DNA from 2 places in the Glaciecola sp. 1036 genome. Region 1 is predicted to be linked to the other one. Evidence: predicted binding sites of a transcription regulator. Region 1 holds the regulator's gene; the other holds the start of a gene.
What was found. The regulator FNR, encoded in region 1, switches genes on or off when oxygen is low (the NO sensors DNR and NnrR bind a similar motif). The targets are predictions, from matches to a motif close to TTGATCTAGATCAA.
Positions count from the first base shown of each region.

Region 2: a site for FNR is predicted at 2,178-2,191, ahead of ccoG (cytochrome c oxidase accessory protein CcoG). Genes of this name have one in related genera too.

Region 1 is NZ_JBLWFH010000001.1:68,486-80,185, forward strand. It holds gene ACNKW3_RS00280 (cation:proton antiporter) at 1-691, shown strand, start outside; gene bfr (bacterioferritin) at 833-1,303, shown strand; gene bfr (bacterioferritin) at 1,308-1,775, shown strand; gene ACNKW3_RS00295 (hypothetical protein) at 1,819-2,265, opposite strand; gene ccoN (cytochrome-c oxidase, cbb3-type subunit I) at 2,479-3,915, shown strand; gene ccoO (cytochrome-c oxidase, cbb3-type subunit II) at 3,912-4,517, shown strand; gene ACNKW3_RS00310 (cbb3-type cytochrome oxidase subunit 3) at 4,517-4,693, shown strand; gene ccoP (cytochrome-c oxidase, cbb3-type subunit III) at 4,697-5,650, shown strand; gene ACNKW3_RS00320 (FixH family protein) at 5,760-6,251, shown strand; gene ACNKW3_RS00325 (heavy metal translocating P-type ATPase) at 6,266-8,671, shown strand; gene ccoS (cbb3-type cytochrome oxidase assembly protein CcoS) at 8,681-8,881, shown strand; gene ACNKW3_RS00335 (sulfite exporter TauE/SafE family protein) at 8,874-9,542, shown strand; gene fnr (fumarate/nitrate reduction transcriptional regulator Fnr) at 9,571-10,311, shown strand; gene uspE (universal stress protein UspE) at 10,417-11,319, shown strand; gene ttcA (tRNA 2-thiocytidine(32) synthetase TtcA) at 11,408-11,700, shown strand, end outside.
Region 2 is NZ_JBLWFH010000003.1:351,144-362,843, reverse strand. It holds gene ACNKW3_RS06630 (serine/threonine protein kinase) at 1-680, opposite strand, end outside; gene ccoG (cytochrome c oxidase accessory protein CcoG) at 673-2,112, opposite strand; gene ACNKW3_RS06620 (hypothetical protein) at 2,335-2,700, shown strand; gene ACNKW3_RS06615 (DUF3016 domain-containing protein) at 2,791-3,342, shown strand; gene ACNKW3_RS06610 (ExeM/NucH family extracellular endonuclease) at 3,513-8,078, shown strand; gene ACNKW3_RS06605 (GGDEF domain-containing protein) at 8,152-9,081, opposite strand; gene ACNKW3_RS06600 (Lrp/AsnC family transcriptional regulator) at 9,238-9,693, opposite strand; gene megL (methionine gamma-lyase) at 9,816-11,027, shown strand; gene ACNKW3_RS06590 (acyl-CoA dehydrogenase family protein) at 11,068-11,700, opposite strand, start outside.

The DNA.
Region 1 (11,700 bases):
GTCTTTTTTGACTGGTTCTGTACTATCAAACTATAGCGAGTTTGGGCTAATTGTCGCGGCTGTAGCAGTGAATATGCAGATGATGACGGATGCTTGGTTAGTAATAATTGCTATGGCCGTTTCATTTTCATTTGTGGTAACTAGTGTGTTCTATCGCAAATCTCATGATATTTATCGTAAATCTAAGGATTATCTGCATAGGTATCAACGCACTCGCCCCTTATCCGAGGATGTTTACCCGTATTTTAATAACGTTGAGGTCATAGTGTTGGGCATGGGGCGTGTTGGTAAAGGAGCATTTCACGCACTATCACAACAAATAGGCACTGCTGTTTGTGGCATGGATGCCGATGTCCAAAAAATTAAAGCGCTACAATCTGAAGGTTTAAACGCTATCAATGGTGATGGTGAAAACATCGATTTATGGGAAAACCTGGATTTATCTAACTTAAAGTTAGTTTTACTCGCCCTACCGTCAATTGAAGATTCATCGAATGTCACCAATCAGTTAAGAAATGCCGGTTACATGGGTAAAATCGCCGCTATTGCTCGCTATGAAGACGAAATTCAACCCTTGCAAGATAAAGGCGTTGACGAAGTTTTCAACTTCTTCAATGATGCAGGTTTAGGTTTTGCAGAAGAAAGTTTAGCCATAATTAATCGTCAAAAGGCTGATCTAGCAACTCAATAAGCATCTAAATCTAATCACAAATGCGAACAATTATCCTTATAAATTGCTGAAATATAAAGAATTTTGTATTTTTTTATATCATGTAGTATGCTTACCCTTTAATGATTCCAACTTCCACACATAATGGTTTAAGGTAAAAAAATGCAAGGTGATATCGCCGTTATCAAAGCACTGAACGATATTCTAACGTTGGAGCTTACTTCTATTAATCAGTATTTTTTGCATGCTCGAATGCATAAAAATTGGGGTTTTGAAAAGTTAAATAAAGCTGAATATAAAAAATCCATACTTGATATGAAGCAAGCGGATAAACTCATTGAGCGTATTTTGTTCCTCGAAGGTTTACCGAATCTTCAGGCCCTTGGGAAATTATTTATTGGTGAAGATACCGAAGAATGTATCCAATGTGATATTACGTTCGAGCAGAGCCAAATTCCTCAATTAAAAGACGCAATTGCCTTGTGTGAACAACATAAAGATTACGTGAGTCGAGATTTGTTAACTTCACTACTTGACGATGAAGAGGAATACCTTGATTGGTTGGAAACACAACAATATCAAATTGCAGAGATGGGCATTGCAAATTATCTGCAAGCACAAATAGAGGACTAATAGTATGCAAGGTAATGAACGCGTTATCGCTGGATTAAACAGCTTACTTGGCTATGAATTAGCCGCAATGGATCAATACTTCATCCACTCACAGATGTACCTTGATTGGGGATTAAACAAACTTTACGAGCGCATTGCGCACGAATTTGATGATGAAAAAGGTCATGCGAGCAAGTTAATTGAAAGAATGCTATTTCTTGGTGGTGTGCCGGACATGCAAACTAGAACAGGTTTTAAAGTCGGAAAAGACGTTAAAGAAATGCTCAAAAGTGACTTGCGTGTAGAATACGAAGTTGGTGACAAACTAAAAGAAGTTATAGCTGTTTGTGAACAAGAAAAAGACTATGTGTCTCGCGACATGTTAGTTGTACTGCTTGATGACACTGAAAACGATCATGCACATTGGTTAGAGCAGCAATTAGGTTTAATCGAGCGTGTTGGTATTCAAAATTATCAACAATCACAAATCTAAATTACCGTTGAAAGTCATTTTAAGGCGAGATTATCTCGCCTTTTTATTGAACGGTAGAAAAGTTTACAATTAAGTGTTGATTGGTATTTGTTTGTCCTTCCCTACTCACTTCTATCACCATTTGCCATTGCATTTCTGGCAAATTGCAACTACCTAGGAAAAATACCCCTCTCAGCGAATTAGCGTCTTCAAAAATAACCGGCGTTTTACCCATATACATGTTGACGCCTTCCACATACACCTTGTGAATTTGAATATTTTCACTATGCTCAAATTGAACGAACAATTCTTCTTCAGGAATTGGTGATTGTTCAAACTTTATGCTTAATCGTTGCTGGTCTAATGAGAAAGCACATTGGTTATTAATTAACTGACAATTTCCTTGTGAATTTAACACGGTGTTTACATTGTAAAATTGGTTACCCCAAAGTACTAATAATACAAGGGATAGCAAGGTGGTGACCGTGATGGCAATTGATTTTATTTTCACAATTAATTAACCGTAAACTTTCCTTTATTGACTAAGATCAAGCAATAAATAGATTGTGTATCTTTTTGTTATTAAAAACTTTATTATCTCTACTCGAATAGTGCCGAGTTTACTTTTCTTGCTCGCCCAACTCAACTAGGACGAATGTTTTAAGTAATTCAACACTGTTTATTTAGGGTTTCAATTAAAATTTTTACACGGAAACTTTCAGTTATGAGCGAAACAAGCCAAGTTAAACCTGATTATAACTACAAGGTAGTTAGGCAGTTTACTATCATGACGATTGTTTGGGGCATCGTGGGAATGACGGTAGGTGTATTGATAGCAGCTCAGCTGTTTGCTCCAGCACTTAACTTCGACCTTCCATGGCTTACTTACTCTCGTTTAAGACCTTTACATACCAATGCGGTAATCTTCGCGTTTGGTGGTTGCGCACTCTTTGCCACCAGTTATTACATCGTGCAACGCACGTGTCAGGTAAGGCTATTTAGTGACAAATTAGCCGCTTTCACATTTTGGGGATGGCAAGCAGTTATACTCGCAGCTGCAATTTCACTTCCTCTTGGTATGACAGCGTCAAAAGAATATGCAGAACTAGAATGGCCAATTGATATTTTAATCACATTGGTATGGGTCGCCTATATAATCAACTTTTTTGGCACCTTGATCATTCGTAAAACTTCGCATATTTATGTTGCCAACTGGTTCTTAGGAGCCTTTATGTTGACCGTTGCGGTACTGCACATTGGTAACAGTATGGCAATCCCAGTGTCCTTCACAAAATCATATTCGATTTATGCAGGTGCAGTTGATGCAATGATGCAGTGGTGGTACGGACACAACGCAGTAGGATTTTTCTTAACTGCAGGTTTCTTAGGCATGATGTACTACTTTGTACCTAAGCAAGCTGGTCGTCCTGTCTACTCGTATCGTTTATCTCTTGTGCACTTCTGGGCGTTGATTTCGCTTTATATTTGGGCTGGTCCTCACCACTTACACTACACTGCACTTCCTGACTGGACGCAGTCACTTGGCATGGTTATGTCCATTATATTATTCGTTCCATCTTGGGGTGGTATGATTAACGGTATCATGACACTTTCAGGTGCTTGGCATAAACTTCGTACTGACCCAGTACTTAGATTCCTAATCGTTTCCTTGTCCTTCTACGGTATGTCTACCTTCGAAGGTCCTATGATGTCTATTAAAACCGTAAACGCCTTATCTCACTATACAGACTGGACTGTAGGTCACGTTCACTCTGGTGCATTAGGCTGGGTAGCTATGGTATCAATCGGTAGCTTATATCACTTAATTCCGGTGTTATTTAATAAATCAAGAATGTACAGCATTAAATTGATTAATGTTCACTTCTGGCTCACCACAATCGGCGTTGTACTTTACATTGTTGCTATGTGGATGTCTGGTGTTCTTCAAGGTCTAATGTGGCGTGCAGTCAATGCTGACGGTACTCTCACCTACTCTTTTGTTGAGTCACTTGAAGCTTCTAAACCATTCTATGTTGTACGCTTCATTGGTGGTGTGTTTGTCGTTGCTGGTATGTTGATCATGGCATACAACGCTTATCGCACGATTCGAGCACCAAAAGAAGAATTAGAAGGTGATGTTGCATTAGGAGCTGCCCAATGAAAAATCCACATGAGTTAGTCGAAAAAAACGTTGGCTTATTAACTATTTTAGTTTTAGTGGCAATTAGTTTTGGAGCATTAGCGCAGATTTTGCCATTGATGTTCCACCAACACACCTTAGAGCCGGTAAAAGGATTACGTCCTTATACAGCGCTTGAATTGGAAGGTAGAGATATCTACATCCGAGAAGGGTGTGTCGGTTGTCACAGCCAGATGATACGTCCTTTCCGAGCTGAAACCGAACGTTACGGTCATTATTCTGTAGCCGGTGAATCCGTTTGGGAACGTCCATTCCTATGGGGCTCAAAACGAACTGGTCCTGATTTAGCACGTGTTGGAGGCCGTTACAGTGATGAATGGCATCGAGTACATTTGCTAAATCCACGTAACGTTGTGCCCGAATCTAACATGCCTGGTTACCCATGGTTGGCAACCAATACATTAGATGGCGAAGATACAGCTAAGAAAATAGAAGTATTTAAAATGTTAGGTGTTCCATATACAGATGAAGACATAGCTGGTGCCAAGGAAGCAGTAAAAGGTAAAACCGAAATGGAAGCCTTAATTGCTTATCTTCAGTCACTAGGGACGCATCTAAAATAATGGATCAAGGTATTATCGGCAGTATATTTACTGTCATCGTTTTCGTAAGTTTTATTGGGATTGTCCTTTGGGTCTTTAGCAGTAGAAACAAAAAGAAATATGACGAAGCTGCTAATTTAGTTTTCGATGACGAAGACAACCAAGAGAAAACCAATAAGAAAGACCAGGAGTCTTAAATCATGAGTATGTTTTGGACAATTTGGATCAGTGTGATAACGCTAGGCTCTATTGCTGGCTGCTTCTTTCTGCTCCGTTGGACACTTGCAAACCAAACAGGTGTTCCCGAAGGCGAAGAAATGGGACATGAGTTCGATGGAATCGTTGAAATTAACAACCAACTACCACGTTGGTGGACCATCCTTTTCTGGATAACTATGGTATGGGGCGTATTATATCTTGCGGCCTACCCTGGACTTGGCGCTTATAAAGGCTTTTTAGGCTGGAAGAGCTCAAACCAAGGTGTATTATCATTAGAAGAGTCAGAACAAGCGCTTAGAGCTGATATTGAAGGTAATGCTTGGAACGAGTATGCAATTCAAATTAAACAAGCTGAAGAAGAGTTTGATCCTATCTTTGCTGAATATGCAAAAATTCCAGTGGAGCAATTAGCAACTAATGACGAAGCAGTACAAGTAGGTAAGCGTTTATTCTTACAAAACTGTGCGCAATGTCATGGTAGTGATGCTAGAGGTCAAAAAGGTGGGTTCCCTAACCTAACTGACAACGATTGGTTATACGGTGGAAGCGGCGATAAAATCAAAGAAACCTTAATAAATGGTCGTCAAGGCGCTATGCCTGGATGGTTAGAGCCTTTAGGTGAACAAGGTGTTGCCGAGGTGGTTGCCTATGCTATGAGTTTGAGTGATCATCCAGACACTGATACCGCATTAGTAGATGCTGGACAAGCTCGCTTCGTAGTTTGTGCTGCTTGTCACGGTATGGACGGTAAAGGTAATCAGTTATTAGGAGCTCCTAACCTAACAGACAACATTTGGTTGTACGGTGGTTCTAAACGAGCAATTACTGAAACCCTTAACTATGGGCGTAACGGAGTAATGCCTTCATTTAAGAAAACCTTGGGTGAAGATAAAATCCACGTTGTAGCATCTTACGTTTATAGCTTATCTAATTAGTCGAGTTACTCGAACTAATTTGGTAAAGTAATTACCAAGAGGAAAGCCTCGTTTTACGAGGCTTTTTTGTATAAATTCAAATCTTAAGTAGTGATATAAGTAAAACAATATGCAAAATGAACAAGTTAAGCCTTGGTATAAACAATTTTGGCCTTGGTTTTTGATTGCAATTCCAGTGTCTTCAATGATTGTTGCCTCAGTAGTGGTTAAATTTGCCACCGACGGCACTAATCACTTAGTCGTGGATGACTACTATAAAGAAGGCAAATCAATCAATCTTCGATTGGATCAAATTGAACGGGCTCGAGAGCTGAATATCACAACCCTACTAGCGATAGACGCGCAAAATGCAACATTAGAGTTTGTCACAGGCTTGCCTGAAACCGGTGAGGCTTTAAGATTGAATCTTTTCCACTCTACTCAACCCCATCGTGATACAGAAATTCTATTAGCAAGAGATGCTTCTGGCGTTTATCGAGGAGTAATTGATTTTCCAGTCGATGGTAAATGGCGTTTAAGGCTTACGCCAATGGATGATAGTTGGAAAATTCAACAACGCATTGAATTACCCAAGTCGTCAGCCGTTGAGTTTAATCCATAGTAGTAGAAAGTGAAATGAGCATAGCTATTGCTGAAGGTTGTTGTTTTCATTGCGGATTACCAAACGAAGAAGGCAATAAATATCCAGTTGAAATAAATAACAAATTACACCACATGTGCTGTCCGGGTTGCCAAGCAGTGGCACAGGCTATTGTCGAAAATGGGCTGGCAAATTATTACGAATTTAGAACAGAGCCCGCTGCACGTGGCGATTCAGCCTTAGATAACACCATGGCTCAACTTTCTGTGTATGACGAACCTGAATTGCAAGAAGAGTTTGTATTTGACCAAGGTAAACATAAACAAATACAGTTGACAGTTGAAGGCATTACTTGCGCAGCATGCGGTTGGTTAATAGAAAAACAACTGGCGAAAGTAAAAGGCTTAAAACAAATTTCAGTGAATGTTTCGGCCAGAAGAGCTTTGGTGACTTGGGACGAAAGCGAAACCAAGCTATCAGGAATTCTGGCGCGCCTCAAAGCTATTGGTTATGCCTCCCTGCCTTTTCATCCTGATGAACACGAAGCGTCGTTCAAAAAAGAACAAAAAAGTTACATGAAAAAGCTGGGGCTTGCCGGCATTATGACCATGCAAGTGATGATGCTCGCCTTTGGTCAATATTTTGATGTGTTTGGGAATTTAGATGCGCAAACACAAGGTTACTTTAATGCTGTGAGCTTAATGTTAACCACACCAGTCGTTTTTTATTCTGCAAGTGTATTTTATCTAAGTGCGCTAAAAGCCATACAGGCTCGAACCGTTAATATGGATGTTCCTGTTACCATTGCCATATTTTCAACCTACATTGCCGGTTTGCTAGCCGTCAATGATGGCAGTGGTGAAGTGTATTTTGAATCTATCTGTATGTTTATCTTTTTCTTGCTAATCAGTCGTTTCTTAGAACACCGTTCACGGCATAAAGCCACTGAAATATCTTCTAATATGCTTAAACTAATCCCTGCTACAGCCAGTAAATTAGTCAATAACGACTGGGTGTCAGTGTTAGCTAAACAGCTTGTTGCTGGTGAACATGTATTGGTCAAAGCAGGTGAATCAATTCCAATAGATGGCAAAATTGTAAAAGGCCAGTCTACTATTGATGAATCTATGCTAACCGGTGAGTTTGAGCCGGTATTTAAAGCGCAGGGGCAACAAGTCTACGCGGGTACCGTAAACCAGCAAGCTAACCTTGAAATCGAAGTGACTAGTCAATTAAAGTTTGCCATGATGAATCAAATTCTTCGCTTGCAAGAAGTTGCTTTAGCGCGAAAACCCAAGATTGCAAAAATGGCAGATACCTTCTCTCGTTATTTTGTATCTATTGTTTTAATGATCAGTGCGTTAACTTATATTTATTGGCATCTGCAAGACAGTACAGATGCCTTTTGGATCACTATTTCTGTTTTAGTTGCAACCTGCCCTTGTGCCCTAGGATTGGCTACTCCCTCTGCCCTAACTTGTGCCATGGCAAAATTGAATAAATTAGGCATATTATTAAAAAGAGCCGATGCTTTAGAGCAAATGACCAACGCCACAGACATAATATTCGATAAGACCGGCACCTTGACTCAGGGTAAATTCTCTATTCAACAAATACATATGTTGTCTGATAAGTACTCACAAGATTACGTTATGCAGTTGGCAACATTCATCGAAAAACGCTCTGAACATCCCATAGCTAAAGCTTTTGACTACGGATTTGACGCCCATGATTTCCAACTAGAAGATTATCAAATCACTATTGGTCAAGGCGTACTAGCAAAGGTGAATGGAAATTTAGTGGTAGTGGGATCTAAACGCTTTATTAAATCGCAACTAAACAATGCAGAGGTTTGCGATACCATTAATGCCAATGTGTATATTGCAATAAATCATGAAATCGTTGCAGCCTTTTTAATTACCGACACAGTATTACCTGAGACTCAAAAAGTGATCAGTGAATTAAATGACTATTCGTTATGTATTCTAAGCGGTGATGAGCAAAAAAACGTGAATAATATTGCAACAGAGATTGGAATTAATCGCGCCGTTGGTGAACAAACGCCTGAAGGAAAGCTCAATTATGTACAACAAGAACAAGCGAAAGGTAAATCATTAATAATGCTAGGCGATGGCATTAATGATGCCCCTGTATTAGCGGCTGCTGATGTGTCTGTTGCGGTCGGAAACGCCTCTGATTTAGCCAAGAATGCAGCTGATGTCATCTTAATCAATCCCAAATTAAATGCCTTGGTTGATTTGATAAGCATGGCGAAACGCACAAAAACTAAAATAAAACAAAATATTATTTGGGCGCTTAGTTATAATGTCATCGTTCTGCCGTTTGCAGTAATGGGCTTACTAAGTCCTTGGCAAGCTGCATTAGGCATGTCCTTAAGTTCGATTATTGTTGTGTATAACTCTACTCGTTTAATGCGTTAAGAGGATGCTATGAGTATAATTTATGTGTTAATTCCCTTGGCGATTATTATAGTAGCAATAGCCATAGGCGTTTTTTTCTGGGCAGTACGAAATAATCAGTTTGATGATTTAGAGCGTCAAGGTTATAGCATCCTTTTTGACGATGATGTTGAAAGTAAAGAAAAAGACAAAAATGAACAAAAAGCTGCATCTGATAAAATAGATGAGTGACCTTTCTATATTTTCGGCATTTTTAGTGGGACTGGCCGGTAGCGTGCATTGTATCGGCATGTGTGGCGGTGTGATTTCAGCGTTCTCCTTCGCGACACCGCCAAATGCGAATAAACAACTTTATTCTCTCGCCTACAACCTTGGTAGGATATTGACCTATGCCTTTTTAGGAGCAATTACCGGATATTTAGGCAGCATTGTTTCCAGCAGTTTGGTAACTGATGTTCCTGTTTTACGTTATGTCAGCATCGCTTTTTTATTTCTGTTGGCATTTTATATTAGTGGGATCTGGCGTTTGCTGTCGCATTTAGAAGCTGCGGGAAAGATTATTTGGAAGCGCATTCAGCCCTTAAGTAAGAAGTTTTTACCGGCCAAAACACCGTTTCACGCCATTGCATATGGCGCCATCTGGGGATTTCTTCCCTGTGGGCTAATTTATTCAGCCTTAACTTGGAGCCTAGCATCCGGAAGTGCTACTCAAGGCGCTTTATTGATGTTTAGTTTTGGGTTAGGCACCCTGCCTTCCCTGTTGATCATTAGCTTTGGATTACAAAGTTTACTGCCTTACTTTCAACACCCTATAAGTCGTTATCTAATAGCTGCGAGCATATTCTTAAGTGGATTAATTTTGCTTTTTCAGGAATTTGGCGTTACAGTGTAGTCACTTAAATCTACATTTATAAAACGCAATGTCAAACGTACCTGAACTTTCCATTCATTGTCAAAGTTGCAGTTTTAGCCATCTTTGCCTGCCAGTGGCACTTAATAAAAACGAATTAGAATCACTTGATGACATCATTGAGCGCAAACGCCCTTTGCATAAACACGATAAATTAGTCAGAGCTGGGGATAAATTTCACAGTTTATATGCGGTACGATCTGGTTCATTTAAGTCTTATGTCAGTGATAAAGACGGCGTTGAACAGATAATAGGTTTTCATTTCCCTGGGGATATTATTGGTTTTGATGCCTTAAAAGAAAACTTACACCAAAGTTATACACAAGCCTTAGAAACAGCTATGGTGTGTGAACTTCCCTATCAAACACTTGAGCAGGTATCAGTTCGTTATCCTAAGCTTAGACAACAAATTATGCGTTTTATGAGTGCTGAGATAAAACACGATCATGATTTAATGATGTTGTTGAGCAAGCGTAGTGCTGAAGAACGTTTATTACATTTCATCAGTCATTTGTCACAACGCTTTGATGAGCGTGGGTTTTCTGCCAGACAATTTAACTTATCAATGACCCGTAATGAAATTGGTAACTACCTAGGCTTAACGGTTGAAACTATCAGTCGTTTATTGACTAGATTTCAAAAAGAAGGCTTAATCAAAGTCGAAGGTAAACTCATTACTATTGAAAACGTTGATGGACTTAAACAGCGCCTTCCTGAATCAGACATTCCATTTACTGCGGTAAACGAATAAGTTACTGACTTTCTAGAGTTTAATTGATCTATCCCAAAGAGGTTATGTTCTATACATAACCTCTTTTTTATATACTGGCTATGTATCAATATAAGGAGATAGACCATGTTTGCTTGTACCCATATTCTCGCCGTTTTCGATCCTCATACCCACGAACTACAACCGGCACTCGCTAGAGCTTTAACATTGGCAAAAAGGGTCGATGGCTGCAAGGTGACTCTTGTATCATGTATTTACGACAGTACTTTCGATATGACGAATATTCTAACGTCTGAAGAAAGATTCGACATGAAACAAGCGCTTGTGCTTAGCCAAAAGGAAAAAATGCAAAAGGCCTTGGCTCAGTATCCGGATGCAGAAGTAAATATTGAGGTTGTTTGGCATAAAAAGGTACATAAAGGACTCGTCAATTTAGCTACCGAAGAAAACTGTGATCTCATCATTAAATCCTGTAAAGCCCATGAAAAAATTGGACAAAAGCTCTTCACACCGCACGATTGGCAATTATTACGCGAAAGTTCTGTGAATGTTCTGATGGTCAAAGATCATGACTGGCCTGACAATGGAAAAATTGTCGCAGCATTAAGTATCAATGCCAATGACAAAACCCACAGTTTACTCAACGACAAAATCGTTGCTACAGCTCAGGCTTTGACCGGCGCGTTAAATGCTGAATTGCATTTAGCAAACACTTTTGTCGGCGCTCCGATACATGTCAGCGTTGAAGTACCTAGCTTCTCAGCCGAAGTTTATAATCAAACATTAAAGGAAAAGCACACTGAATTAATGAAAGCGGTAGCTAAAACTGAAAATATTCCCGAATCCAATTTACATATTGCAGAGGGTTTACCCGAGGATATTATTCCTGAATGGTGCAGTGAATTAGATGCCGAAATGCTAGTACTAGGTTCAGTAGGACGCAGTGGTTTAAGCGCAGCTTTATTAGGAAATACTGCCGAGCACATCATTGACCAATTGAATTGCGATACTTTAGTCGTTAAACCTTAATTCATAGTTAGGCACAGCAAAAAGTACATTATTTTCTATTGAATAATGTATAATTTTGCTGTGTTTTAGTTATTGAGATTGAGTAAAGGTGTTAGCAACCTCTTCCAACAGTTTTAAAAAATTACAAAAAAGAATTCGCCGAGAAACTGGAAAAGCCATTATTGATTTTTCAATGATTGCTGATGGCGATAAGGTTATGGTGTGTCTTTCTGGTGGCAAAGACAGTTATACACTATTAGATACTTTGTTATATTTGCAAAAAGTCGCGCCTATTTCCTTTTCTATAGTGGCGGTTAATCTAGACCAAAAACAGCCTGGTTTTCCTGAGCATGTGCTGCCAGAATACTTGCAAACCTTGGGGGTTGAGTATCGTATCGTTGA
Region 2 (11,700 bases), on a different contig from region 1:
TCTTGAATGGCCGGGCCTTGACGACAATCATCAAGATCCACAAAAATAGGGCTGTCGCGCCACAAAATGTTACCTGGATGGCAATCACCATGCAGCCTAATACTGGTATAATTATCCGTGAATTTGCTGCTAGCGCTGTCGACTACTAGTTTTAAAATTGTGAAAAAAGATTCATGCAGGTGGCTAGGTACAATGGATGAGTTTTGCAGTTGTAGCAATGGTTTTTGTAAGTAATCTTGAATCGAAATTTGTGGTCGAAACTGAAAGTTTTGTTTAGCTGCAACGGCATGAATTCGGCCAATTAGGCGTCCCATCCACTCCAATTGATCTAAATTATCTACCTCGAACTGTCGTCCACCAACCGAAGGAAATAGCGCAAATTGATATCCGTCATATTGATGCAAACTTTGCCCTGCAAAAAGCGCCGGCGCTACCACAGGTAATTCGGCTTGTTGCAGCTCTAAAGCAAAGTTGTGCTCTTCTAAAATTTGCTCTGTAGACCAGCGAGATGGGCGATAAAATTTAGCCACCAAGCGCCTACCGTCTTCCAGCGCAAATTGATAAACGCGGTTTTCGTAGCTATTTAATGCTAAAAGCCCAGAGTCAACTCGGACATCTAGGCTTTCTATGGCATCCAGAATAAGATCTGGCGTTAATCGGTTAAAACTAAAATCAGACACCGGTAAATATAAAGGTAGTAGGTTCGCTTACCTCTATAGTATCACCTTGTGCTGTAACAGTACTAACGTGTATGTAAATCTTTTGGGTACCAACTTCAAGATTATCAGGAGAGACCCCAATACTGACAGGTAATGTGTAGACACCACCGCCAGGTACGGTCACTTGCTGATCACCATAAAATTTGGAATCTTGTAAACCTTCTACCGAAATCGTATAGGTAGCTTCGTCTTGAGACTTATTAAGGACTTTCAATGTATACACATTTTCAATAAAGCCTTCCATATTTTCCCGATCAAGAGAATTTCGGTCACGAATTATATCCAGCTCTAAGGGCACTCTTGAGGCTAAATCCCAGACTAACAAACTACACATGAGGGTAAGAACAATGGCATAGCCGATAAGTTTAGGTCGAACAATTTTAGTCGTGCCACCTGCAAGTTGATGTTCAGACGTGAAGCTGATGAGTCCTCTGTCATATCCCATTTTGTCCATCACCCCATTACAAGCGTCCACACAAGAACCACAATTGATACATTCATATTGAAGTCCGTTGCGAATGTCTATGCCGGTGGGGCAGACCTGTACGCAAAGGTTACAGTCGATGCAATCACCAAGTCCTTTTGCTTGAACTTCTTCTTGGGACATTTTACGAGTTCTAGGACCTCGTTTTTCACCTCGGGTTGGGTTGTAAGAGACAGTAAAGGTGTCTTTGTCAAACATAGCAGACTGAAAACGCGCATAAGGACACATGTGAGTACACATAATTTCTCGCATATATCCAGCGTTACCATAAGTACAAACAGTAAAGAAGATGACCCAAAAACCAATCCAGAAAGGGGTATTAAGGGTAAAAAAGTCGACAAACAACTGATCGATGGGTGTGAAGTAACCCACAAAGGTTAATGACGTCAGTAATGCAACTCCCACCCAAGCGATATGCTTGAGTGTTTTACGAATAAACTTATCAGCGTCCATTTTGCGCTGATCAAGCTTCATTCGTTTATTTCTTGGTCCTTCGATTTTTTCTTCAAACCAGATGTAAATAAAAGTCCAGGTGGTTTGAGGACACATAAATCCACACCATACTCGCCCAGCAAAGGTGGTTACAAAAAATAAGGCAAATGCCGAAACTATTAGTATGTAAGCTAAAACGGTTAAATCTTGGGGCCACAAGGTGAGAGAAAATATATTAAATCGTTGTTCCGCGATATTGAAAAGCACAGCTTGTTGACCGTCATAGGGAATCCAAGGGACTAAAGCAAAGCCCCCAAGAAAAATGAGTCCAAAGAAACGCCTAATATTTTCGAAAATACCTTCAACAGCCCGGACATAAATTCGACTGCGGGCAGAATAATTGGGTTTCTTAACTGATGACGTTGGCTTTTCTACCTTGACCGGCGTGACGTCCTTTACCTTAATTTTTTCATTCATGTGTAAGGCAATTCCTATACGACTATGACTTTTGCAACAGTATAACAAGTTTGACCACTAAAGTATTAACTGAGATCAATATTATCAACATTCACTCTTTGTATTTAAACATCATACGAACTTTTAATATTAGATACCCTCTAATGAAGGTAAGCGTTGACAATAGGAAGTATTCACAATATACAGTAACTCCCTGTTGTATAAAGGAGAACGGCTTAATACATGTGGCGCAAAATTATTATCGTCGTGCAAGTGCTATTAATTATTTGGGTCTTGCAAACAAACTGGGCAAGAGATGCAATTATGAGTATTGGTCAAACTTTTTCAAGTTGGACAGGTACCGTGATCAATTTGCCTGATAGACAGAAGATAATGACGTTGCGAGATGATTTCATGCGCAACAATATGTCACTGAAACCGCATCAAACAGATTATGTTATCGAAGTAACTGAAAACGTTGATTCAATTAATATTTTTCATCAACGATATTGTATTTCAGAGGATAAGAATCCGTATTTGTTTGGGGAAAACCTTACTCGATTTTGTGGTTTAATTGAGCAATCAGGTATTTTGCCAAAACCTTTATAAACGACGTTAAGCAACTAAAATGAAAAAATTAACGTATATTAAGTAGCTAGTTTATAATTAAGCTTACTAATTACCTCAAGGGGGTGTTCTATGAAACCAATAATCTTAAGCCTTGCCTTGCTTCTATCAAGTAGCCATGTATTAGCGGCTGAAGAAGAATCCTCAACTGTAGTGACAGAAAGTGAAGAGAATTCTGTAAGAATTGAATGGATAGAGCCTAAATCTTTTACTGATGTTCGAGACCGTATCAGCAGTACTGAAAAGTATCGTCGCTATGTATTTAATACTATTCAAAAGCATTTTGAAAAGTTAACCGCAGAGTTACCTGCAGGTTATCAATTAAAAATGCAAGTAACAGATTTAGATTTGGCTGGTGATACAAGAGCTGGAATGTCACTGTTTAATGATCCTAATATGTATGACGTAAGAGTAATTCGTCGTATTGATATTCCTAGAATGCAATTTTCGTATGAATTGATTGATCAAGCCGGTGAAGTCCTAATGTCCGAAAATGTTAAACTTAAGGATATGGGATTTTTGGAAGGACCTCGCTCTATCCGAAATGACCGCCCGCTTTATTATGAGAAAAAAATGTTGACCGATTGGTTCAATTCTACATTTAAAGATGTAAAAGCCGCGTAGCGCTTGAGGTGCCTGACTTAGGCACCTTATCTTCAAGTACATCTTTGCGAAAAGTTATCAATAAATTTCAATTTTAGACTAGACCGTCAAAATTTTGTCACATATAGTTCATAGATGACCTGTACTTTGGTGCAGGTTATTTTTACTATAATGAAAAATGGACCTATGTGATGAAAAAGACCCTTACGACTCTATCGTTGGCGATGCTAGCCGCTTCTAGCGCCCACGCCAATGTCTTTATTTCAGAATACATTGAAGGATCATCGAACAATAAAGCTGTAGAAATTTACAATGCAGGTGAAGCTGCTGTTGATTTAGGTACCTACACGCTCGATTTCTACTTCAATGGTAATACTTCTGCTGGTAATAGTATTTCACTTTCAGGCATGTTAGCGCCGGGTGAAACTTATGTGGTAGCAGATAATGACGCTGCTGATGCCATATTAGCTGTCGCCCAGCTAACGAATTCTGGTAACTTTTTTAACGGCGATGATACTGTTGTTTTGGCAAACAATGGCGTTACAGTAGACGCGATAGGGCAACTAGGTGTTGACCCAGGTTCATCGTGGAATGTCGGTGGTGTGTCTACGCAAAACGCAACCATTATCCGTATTCCTCAAATTACAACAGGCGATACAGACGAATTCAATGCCTTTGATCCTAGCGTTGAATTTACCGCTTTACCGCAAGACGACTTCAGCAATCTAGGTGAGCACACAACTGATTTAGACCCAGGCGATCCGGGTGATCCAGGAGACCCAGGTGATCCGGGCGACCCAGGTGACCCAGGAGATGGCGAGCTAGTCGCTCCATGTTTCAACTGCCCAGACTTATCACCTATTGCTGATCCGGATTCTTTTGATTCTTTAAGTTTCTATGCTGACGTATTTAATGCTATTAACGATGGATTACCCGCTGCACAAGTAAAAGCCTTACTGACAGATAAAGCAACCCAAGGCCATACGCCTTTGTCTTATTCTCAAGTTTGGAGTGCGTTGACTGCTTCTGACGAAGACCCAAATAATTCTGACAACGTGATCTTATTTTATTCTGGTCGTTCGCAAAGTAAATTTACTAACGGTAGCGGTAGTCAATCTTCGAACCCAGATAACTGGAACCGTGAACATAGTTGGCCGAATTCTCATGGATTCCCTTCAAACTCTCAAGACGGTTACACTGACATCCATCATCTTCGTCCCACGGATATTTCAATCAATAGTTCACGTGGTAACTTAGATTATGACAATTCAGATGCACCATTGAGCGAATCTCCAATCAATCGCATAGATAACGATTCTTTCGAACCTCGTGACGAGGTGAAAGGTGACGTAGCACGTATGATGTTCTATATGGACACTCGCTACCAAGGTGCTTCCGGTGATGACACACCAGACCTAGTTTTAGTGAACACCACTACAGGTCCTGGAGAGCCTAGATTAGGTATGCTTTGTACGCTTATTCAATGGCATCAACAGGATCCAGTTGACGATATTGAAGCGAATAGACATAACAAAATTTATCAGTATCAAGGAAATCGAAATCCATTCGTTGACAATCCAAGCTTTGTTGATGCGATTTATACTGCTGAAAACTGTGATCAAGATCCAGGCGATCCAGGCGATCCAGGCGATCCAGGCGATCCGGGAGATCCAGGTGATCCGGGAGACCCAGGTGATCCAGGTGATCCGGGCGATCCTCCAACGCCATCTGCTGCACCGCTTATTTTAACAACGGTAGTAGACGGCACACTTTCAGGTGGAACACCTAAAGCAATAGAGCTCTTTGTTACACAAAACATCGCTGATCTAAGCGCTTGTGGCGTAGGTAGCGCAAACAATGGCGGTGGTACTGATGGTCAAGAATTTACTTTCCCTGCAGTATCTGCCAGCGCTGGCGACTATATCTATATAGCCACTGAAGAACCAAACTTTGAAGCCTATTTTGGTTTTGCGCCAGATTACACTTCAGGTTCAATGGCCATCAACGGCGATGATGCAGTTGAAGTTTTCTGCGATGGTGTATTAATTGATGTCTACGGTGACCAAAATACCGATGGTACAGGTCAAGCTTGGGAATATTTAGATTCTTACGCTTACCGTAATCCTAACACCACTGCTGACGGTACTTTTGATATTAGCAACTGGACAGTTGTAGCACCTAATACACTTGACGGTGTAACCACTGGTGAACAAATTCCATTAGCTTCTTTCAGTATTCAATTGGGCGGCATTTTCTTCTCAGAATACATCGAAGGTTCAAGTTTAAACAAAGCCGTAGAAATTGTTAATTTAACAGGTGCAGACGTTAGTCTTGATGGATACTCCGTTGCTATATACAACAATGGTGCATCTACTCCTAACAGTACGATTAACTTAACCGGTACGTTATTCGCAAACGACGTCTACGTAGTCGCCAACTCTGGTGCAACAGGTGCGATTACTGATGTAGCAGATGTTCTAACGGGCGCGGTAAGTTTTAACGGTGACGACGCTGTTGTGTTATTTAATGCCGACAATGAAGTCTTAGATGCTATTGGGCAGGTAGGTTTTGATCCAGGTAGCCGCTGGGGTTCAAGTCCTATCAGTACTCAAAACAATACTATTCGAAGATTAACTTCAGTCACCGAAGGTGATACAAATCCTGATGATGTATTTGATCCAAGCCTTGAATGGGAAGGTTTTGCCCAAGACACCTTCGATGGTCTAGGTAACTATCCGTTCGATGGCGGAGAAGAGCCGGGATTAGAAATTGGTCTTTGTTTGGACCCTGCGACTTATATCTCTGAAATCCAAGGAAGCGGTTCAAGCTCTCCTTTAACCAATGAAACTGTAGTAGTGGAAGCTGTAGTAACCTCTATTAATGAAGCCATTGGCGGATTCTTCATTCAAGAAGAGCCGGCGGATGAAGATGGTGATGCCACAACTTCTGAAGCTTTGTTTGTACTGAGTGACGATGTGTCAGGTTTGTTAGTGGGTGACCAAGTACGAGTGCTCGGCACAGTGGTTGAGCAATTCAATAAAACCAGTATCGCTGCAGACGAAATTTCAGATGTATGTGGTCAAGCTAGTGTATTCCCGGTTGCCTTAACCTTGCCGTTTGCGGAAGGTTTTGATCTGGAATCACTAGAAAGCATGCTAGTTGAAAATAGCCAAGATTTAACTGTAAGTGATAACTATAACTACGCTAGATTTGGTGAAGTAGTACTATCAACAGAAATGTTGTATACACCTACCCAAATTCACACGCCGGGTTCTGCAGAAGCGCTTGCACTTGAAGCATTGAATGGTAGAAACGGCATTATTCTGGATAACTTAACTGATGGAAGTTATGGTGAAATCCCAGATACATTCGGTGGCGAGTTAGCGACTTACAATCCGTTACGACTTGGTAGCACTGTGTTCTCTGGTGGCCAGTATATTTTAGACTATGGTTTTAGTAACTATCGTTTACGTCCAGTTTCTAACTTATTGACTGAATCACAAGCACGTCCTTATGCTCCAGAATTGGAAGGTAACTTAACGATTGCGTCATTCAACGTATTGAATTTCTTTAACGGGAACGGTTTAGGCGAAGAGTTCGATAGTTCGTTTGGACCAGAATCTCAAGAAGAACTTGAGCGTCAGATTGCTAAAACTGTAGCAGCCATTACTTCAATTAATGCAGACGTTGTTGGTTTAATTGAAATTGAAAACGATGGTTACGACGCCTTAAGTGCTATTGCGCAATTAACCGATGAATTAAATGCGTATATGGGAGAGGGTACTTATGCCTTTATTGATGCTGGAACTGCACAATCAACCAGTTCTCAGTCTGTTGGCATTATTTATAAACCCGCAGCAGTATCTCCTGTAGGAGCGGTTCAGGTATTGACTTCTGATAACTCTATTGAAGATGCCGATGGACCATTGTTCCTTACACCACGCAATAGACCTTCATTTGCCCAGCAATTTGAACATCTAGAGTCGGGTAAAACATTTGTTGTCAACGTTAACCACCTTAAGTCAAAAGGTAGTTCTTGTGGTGCTGGTGATGACAGTGATAATGGACAGGGTAATTGCAACCTAACTCGCGTTAGAGCTGCTATAGGTCTTAAAGCATGGTTAGCGCAAACCTTTGATGGTGAGCCTGTGTTTGTGGTAGGTGACTTGAACTCTTATGCTAAAGAAGATCCTATCGTTGAACTAGAAATGGGCGGTTATCAAAACCTTTTAGCTGCGGCTGAATCTGACGAAGCATTCAGTTACTTGTTCCGCGGTCAAGTAGGAACCCTTGATTATATCCTTGCTAATGATGCCGCGGCAGAAGTGGTTACAGGTATTGCTGAGTGGAATATAAACGCATCTGAAGTTGATGTATTTGACTACAACTTGGATATGCGCTCTACCAGTACGCCAAAACCAGACCAGTACTATGATGAATCACCTTATCGTTCATCTGACCATGATCCATTGATCGTTAGTGTGTATCTGGAAGATCCAGTAGCACGTGCTGACTTAAATGGCGATGGTGTTCTGAACTTGCGAGATTACGTCATTATCGTTCGAGCTTATAATTCAGTCGAAGGACAAAGACGTTATAATCCTGCAGCAGATATGAATGAAGATGGTGTCATCAACCGTGCTGATACTGCTGTATGGCTAGCCACTTATCTTGATTATTTAGCTAATAGAAACAGTAACCGAGCTAATGGTCGAGGTATTGTGAACAAATTAATTAAAGGTAAATTTAGTCGATAATCGATTGTTTTACAGATGTGCAAAAGCCCAGTGAAAACTGGGCTTTTTTGTTTTAATGAAGCTTAGTTTAAGTTTAGGCCGCGACTTTTTGTTTTTTTGTGGTTTTGGTTGCAAAGTTATAAGACTGCACCTGACTTCCTGGTTTCTTTTTCGCTTCAAACAATGCAGTGTCACCAAACTCAATCAGGTTTTTATAAGTAAGCTGGTCCATTTCTTCTTCACTTCCGAAGGAAACAATGCCAATAGAAGCCCCAATTCTTAATTTTTGATCACCGATCTCCTGAGGCATCTTCAATGCTTTCAAGGTTCTTTGTGCCATTTTAAGTGCATTGGCTTTATCTAATTTCGGTAATAGCAAACCAAATTCATCGCCTCCTAATCGCCCCAACGTGTCCATATCTCGGATATTTTTATTGACCACTTCTACAAATGCCTTAAGATATTTGTCGCCAACCAAATGCCCGTATTTATCGTTCACCTGTTTAAACTTATCTAAATCAAAATACATAAAGGATAAACACTCTTGTTGCCGCCGCGCTGCGCTGATGGCTTGTTTGGCACGGTCACTAAACAGATGCCTATTGCAAGCGCCAGTCAAAGCATCATAGTGAGCTAAGCGTTTAAGCCTTATATCTTTTCGAAAATCTCGTTTTAAAGTATTCAGCAAATAAGTGAGGATCTCGGGGGTTATCGCGTGAGTTGGGAATGCGTCTAATGTGTAGTTGCGATAACCTGATACATCAAAGCTATCAAAGCTGTCACTAAGCACAAGAATAGGGCAGGGCAACTCTTTTGCAGAATATTGTTTAGAAAGTTGGCGCCTTAAGGGCGCGAATTGTTCTTGGGTTACAACAATTGCGGAAGCATTGAAGGTATTTTCTTCAACTTCCAATTCATAACCTTTTTCATGCGGGATGACATCATCGACTTGAGGTATCATATTTAACGACGCCTTTAGCCACACCCTCTGCTTTTCGTTTTCACAGATAAGGAAGATTTTCATTTGCGCACCATAAGGTGGGATTTTTCTCTGGAAAACGAGAAAAAAGCCACTCTGTCGTTATTATTATTTTGTCTAATATATACTTAAGTATATGTGAATAATACACGAAACGATTAAAAAATAAACAATTTATATTATTTTTGAAAAAAGCTTGTGTTAAATCGAGGGTAATACACGGGTCGATTTGACCGTACCATAAGCAAAACTTGTATCGATGGATGCAATATTTCCAATGGCGTGCAAGTGTTTACGCACAAATGTTTCGTAATCATGAAGATCTTTTACAGCTACTTTTAATAGGTAATCTGAGCGCCCAGTCATAACAAAGCATTCTAATACTTTGTCTATCAGCTCAATTTCCTTTTCAAAATGAGAGACTACGTCAGCACTATGTCTTTCTAATTGAACCCTGACAAACACCATAATAGGAAGACCATAGGCATCATTGTCTACTTCTGCATGATAGCCTTTGATAACACCTTTTTCTTCTAACAGTTTAACGCGTCTCAAGCATGGGGATGGGCTTAAATTGACTTTATCCGCTAACTCTTGATTAGTAATTCTTCCGTTAGATTGTAATTCCCGTAGGATATTGCGGTCGATTTTGTCCATAAAGCTGAATTTCTTTAAAATAAAATGCTAAAAAATCCTATTTTAAAGCATTAAATGAGAACTTAATGCTAATTAATTTAGCATAAAATACTTAAATTGACAGTTGGAATTTAAGGGCTGGTATGTCGAACCACAACAAAGATTATAAATTCGAAACTCGAGCAATTCATCATGGATATTCGTCACAAGAAAATGCGGGGGCATTAAATCCCCCCATGCATTTATCCTCTACTTTTACCTTTGAGTCGGTTCAACAAGGTGCTGATCTTTTCTCAGGGCAAACTCAAGGACACTTTTATTCTCGCATTTCAAACCCTACGTTGAGTATTTTAGAGCAAAGAGTGGCAAATTTAGAAGGCGCAGAAGCTGGATTAGCTACCGCCTCGGGCATTGGAGCCATAACAGCGACACTTTGGACATTGGTAAAATCAGGCGATGAGATTCTTGTGGATAGCACCATTTACGGGTGCACATACGCTTTTTTACATCATGGACTTGGAAAATTTGGTGTCAACATAAGACATGTGGATATGACGGATATTCATGCTATTGAGTCCACAATTACTCCAAATACAAAAGTCATCTATTTTGAAACCCCAGCAAATCCAAATATGAGAATTGTAGATATACAACGGGTTTGCCAATTAGCGCAAAAATACCATGTGACTACAGTGGTTGATAATACTTACGCATCGCCGATGTTAACTCAGCCGGTCACTATGGGAGCCGATATTGTTGTGCATTCTGCAACTAAGTATTTGGGTGGGCATGGAGATCTGATTGGCGGCGTTTTAGTGGGCAGCAAAGCCATGGTGGAGCGCATCAGACTTGAAGGGTTAAAAGACATGACTGGCGCTTGTATGTCACCTTTTACCGCGATGCTGATTATGCGAGGTATAAAAACCTTATCACTAAGGATGCAAAGGCATAGCGAAAATGCAAATAAAGTTGCCCAATACTTATATCAACACCCTAATGTAAAGCACATGACGTACCCTCATCATGAAAGCTTTCCCCAATATGCATTAGCAAAGCAACAAATGCGAATGGGAGGCGGGATTATTACATTTGAAATTGCTGGCGATTTGCATGATGCCGCTAGTTTCATGAACCATTTAAAGTTGATCCAACGTGCTGTTTCACTCGGTGATGCCGAATCACTTATTCAACACCCTGCATCGATGACACATTCTACATACAGTCCAGAAGAAAGAGCTGAACATGGTATTTCTGAAGGCTTGATTAGATTGTCTGTTGGTCTAGAGGATGCATCAGATTTAATAGATGATTTGCAGTATGCGTTAGCAAAGGTAAGTAAAATCAATGCCGCTTAACTGATGTAAGCGGCTAAAAAAAATTAATCCGAGCTAAACACTAGTGATAGTCAAACTCTTGGTCATCGACTGCAAGTAAATCTGCTGCTGAGCTTAAAAGAGCGGATTTATAAAGGTCTTTTCTGGGCAACAATCGTTTCAAGTAAAAATCACATGTTTTACTTTTGCCCGCAGCAATTAAATTGTTGCTAGTGCTTTTTGCACATGACGCCATATCTAACCATAAAATGCCTAAAATCACATAAGAGCTGTAATGCATATAGTCAGTCGCAGCGCCGGCAACATCTACAGCAGATAGACCTAACAAGGCTTCAGAGGTATTTTGCCATTCTTGCAAGAGTTGCAACGCCTTTTGCTGATTCTCGTTTTCTTGCATGGCATCAATTCGTTGCTGCAATAGACTTATTGTGGCGGCTAGCATTTTGCCTTTATCACGAGTAAGTTTTCGGCCGATTAAATCTGCGGCTTGGATACCATTAGTACCTTCATAAAGCTGAGCGATCCTAGTGTCTCTTACTAGTTGTTCCATGCCCCATTCGCGAATATATCCATGCCCACCGTATACCTGAACACCTAAATTGGTCACCTCAGTTGCAATATCAGTCATAAACCCTTTGCAAATAGGCGTTAAGAATGCAATGACTTGGTTGGCTTTTTCCGCCGTTTCGCCACT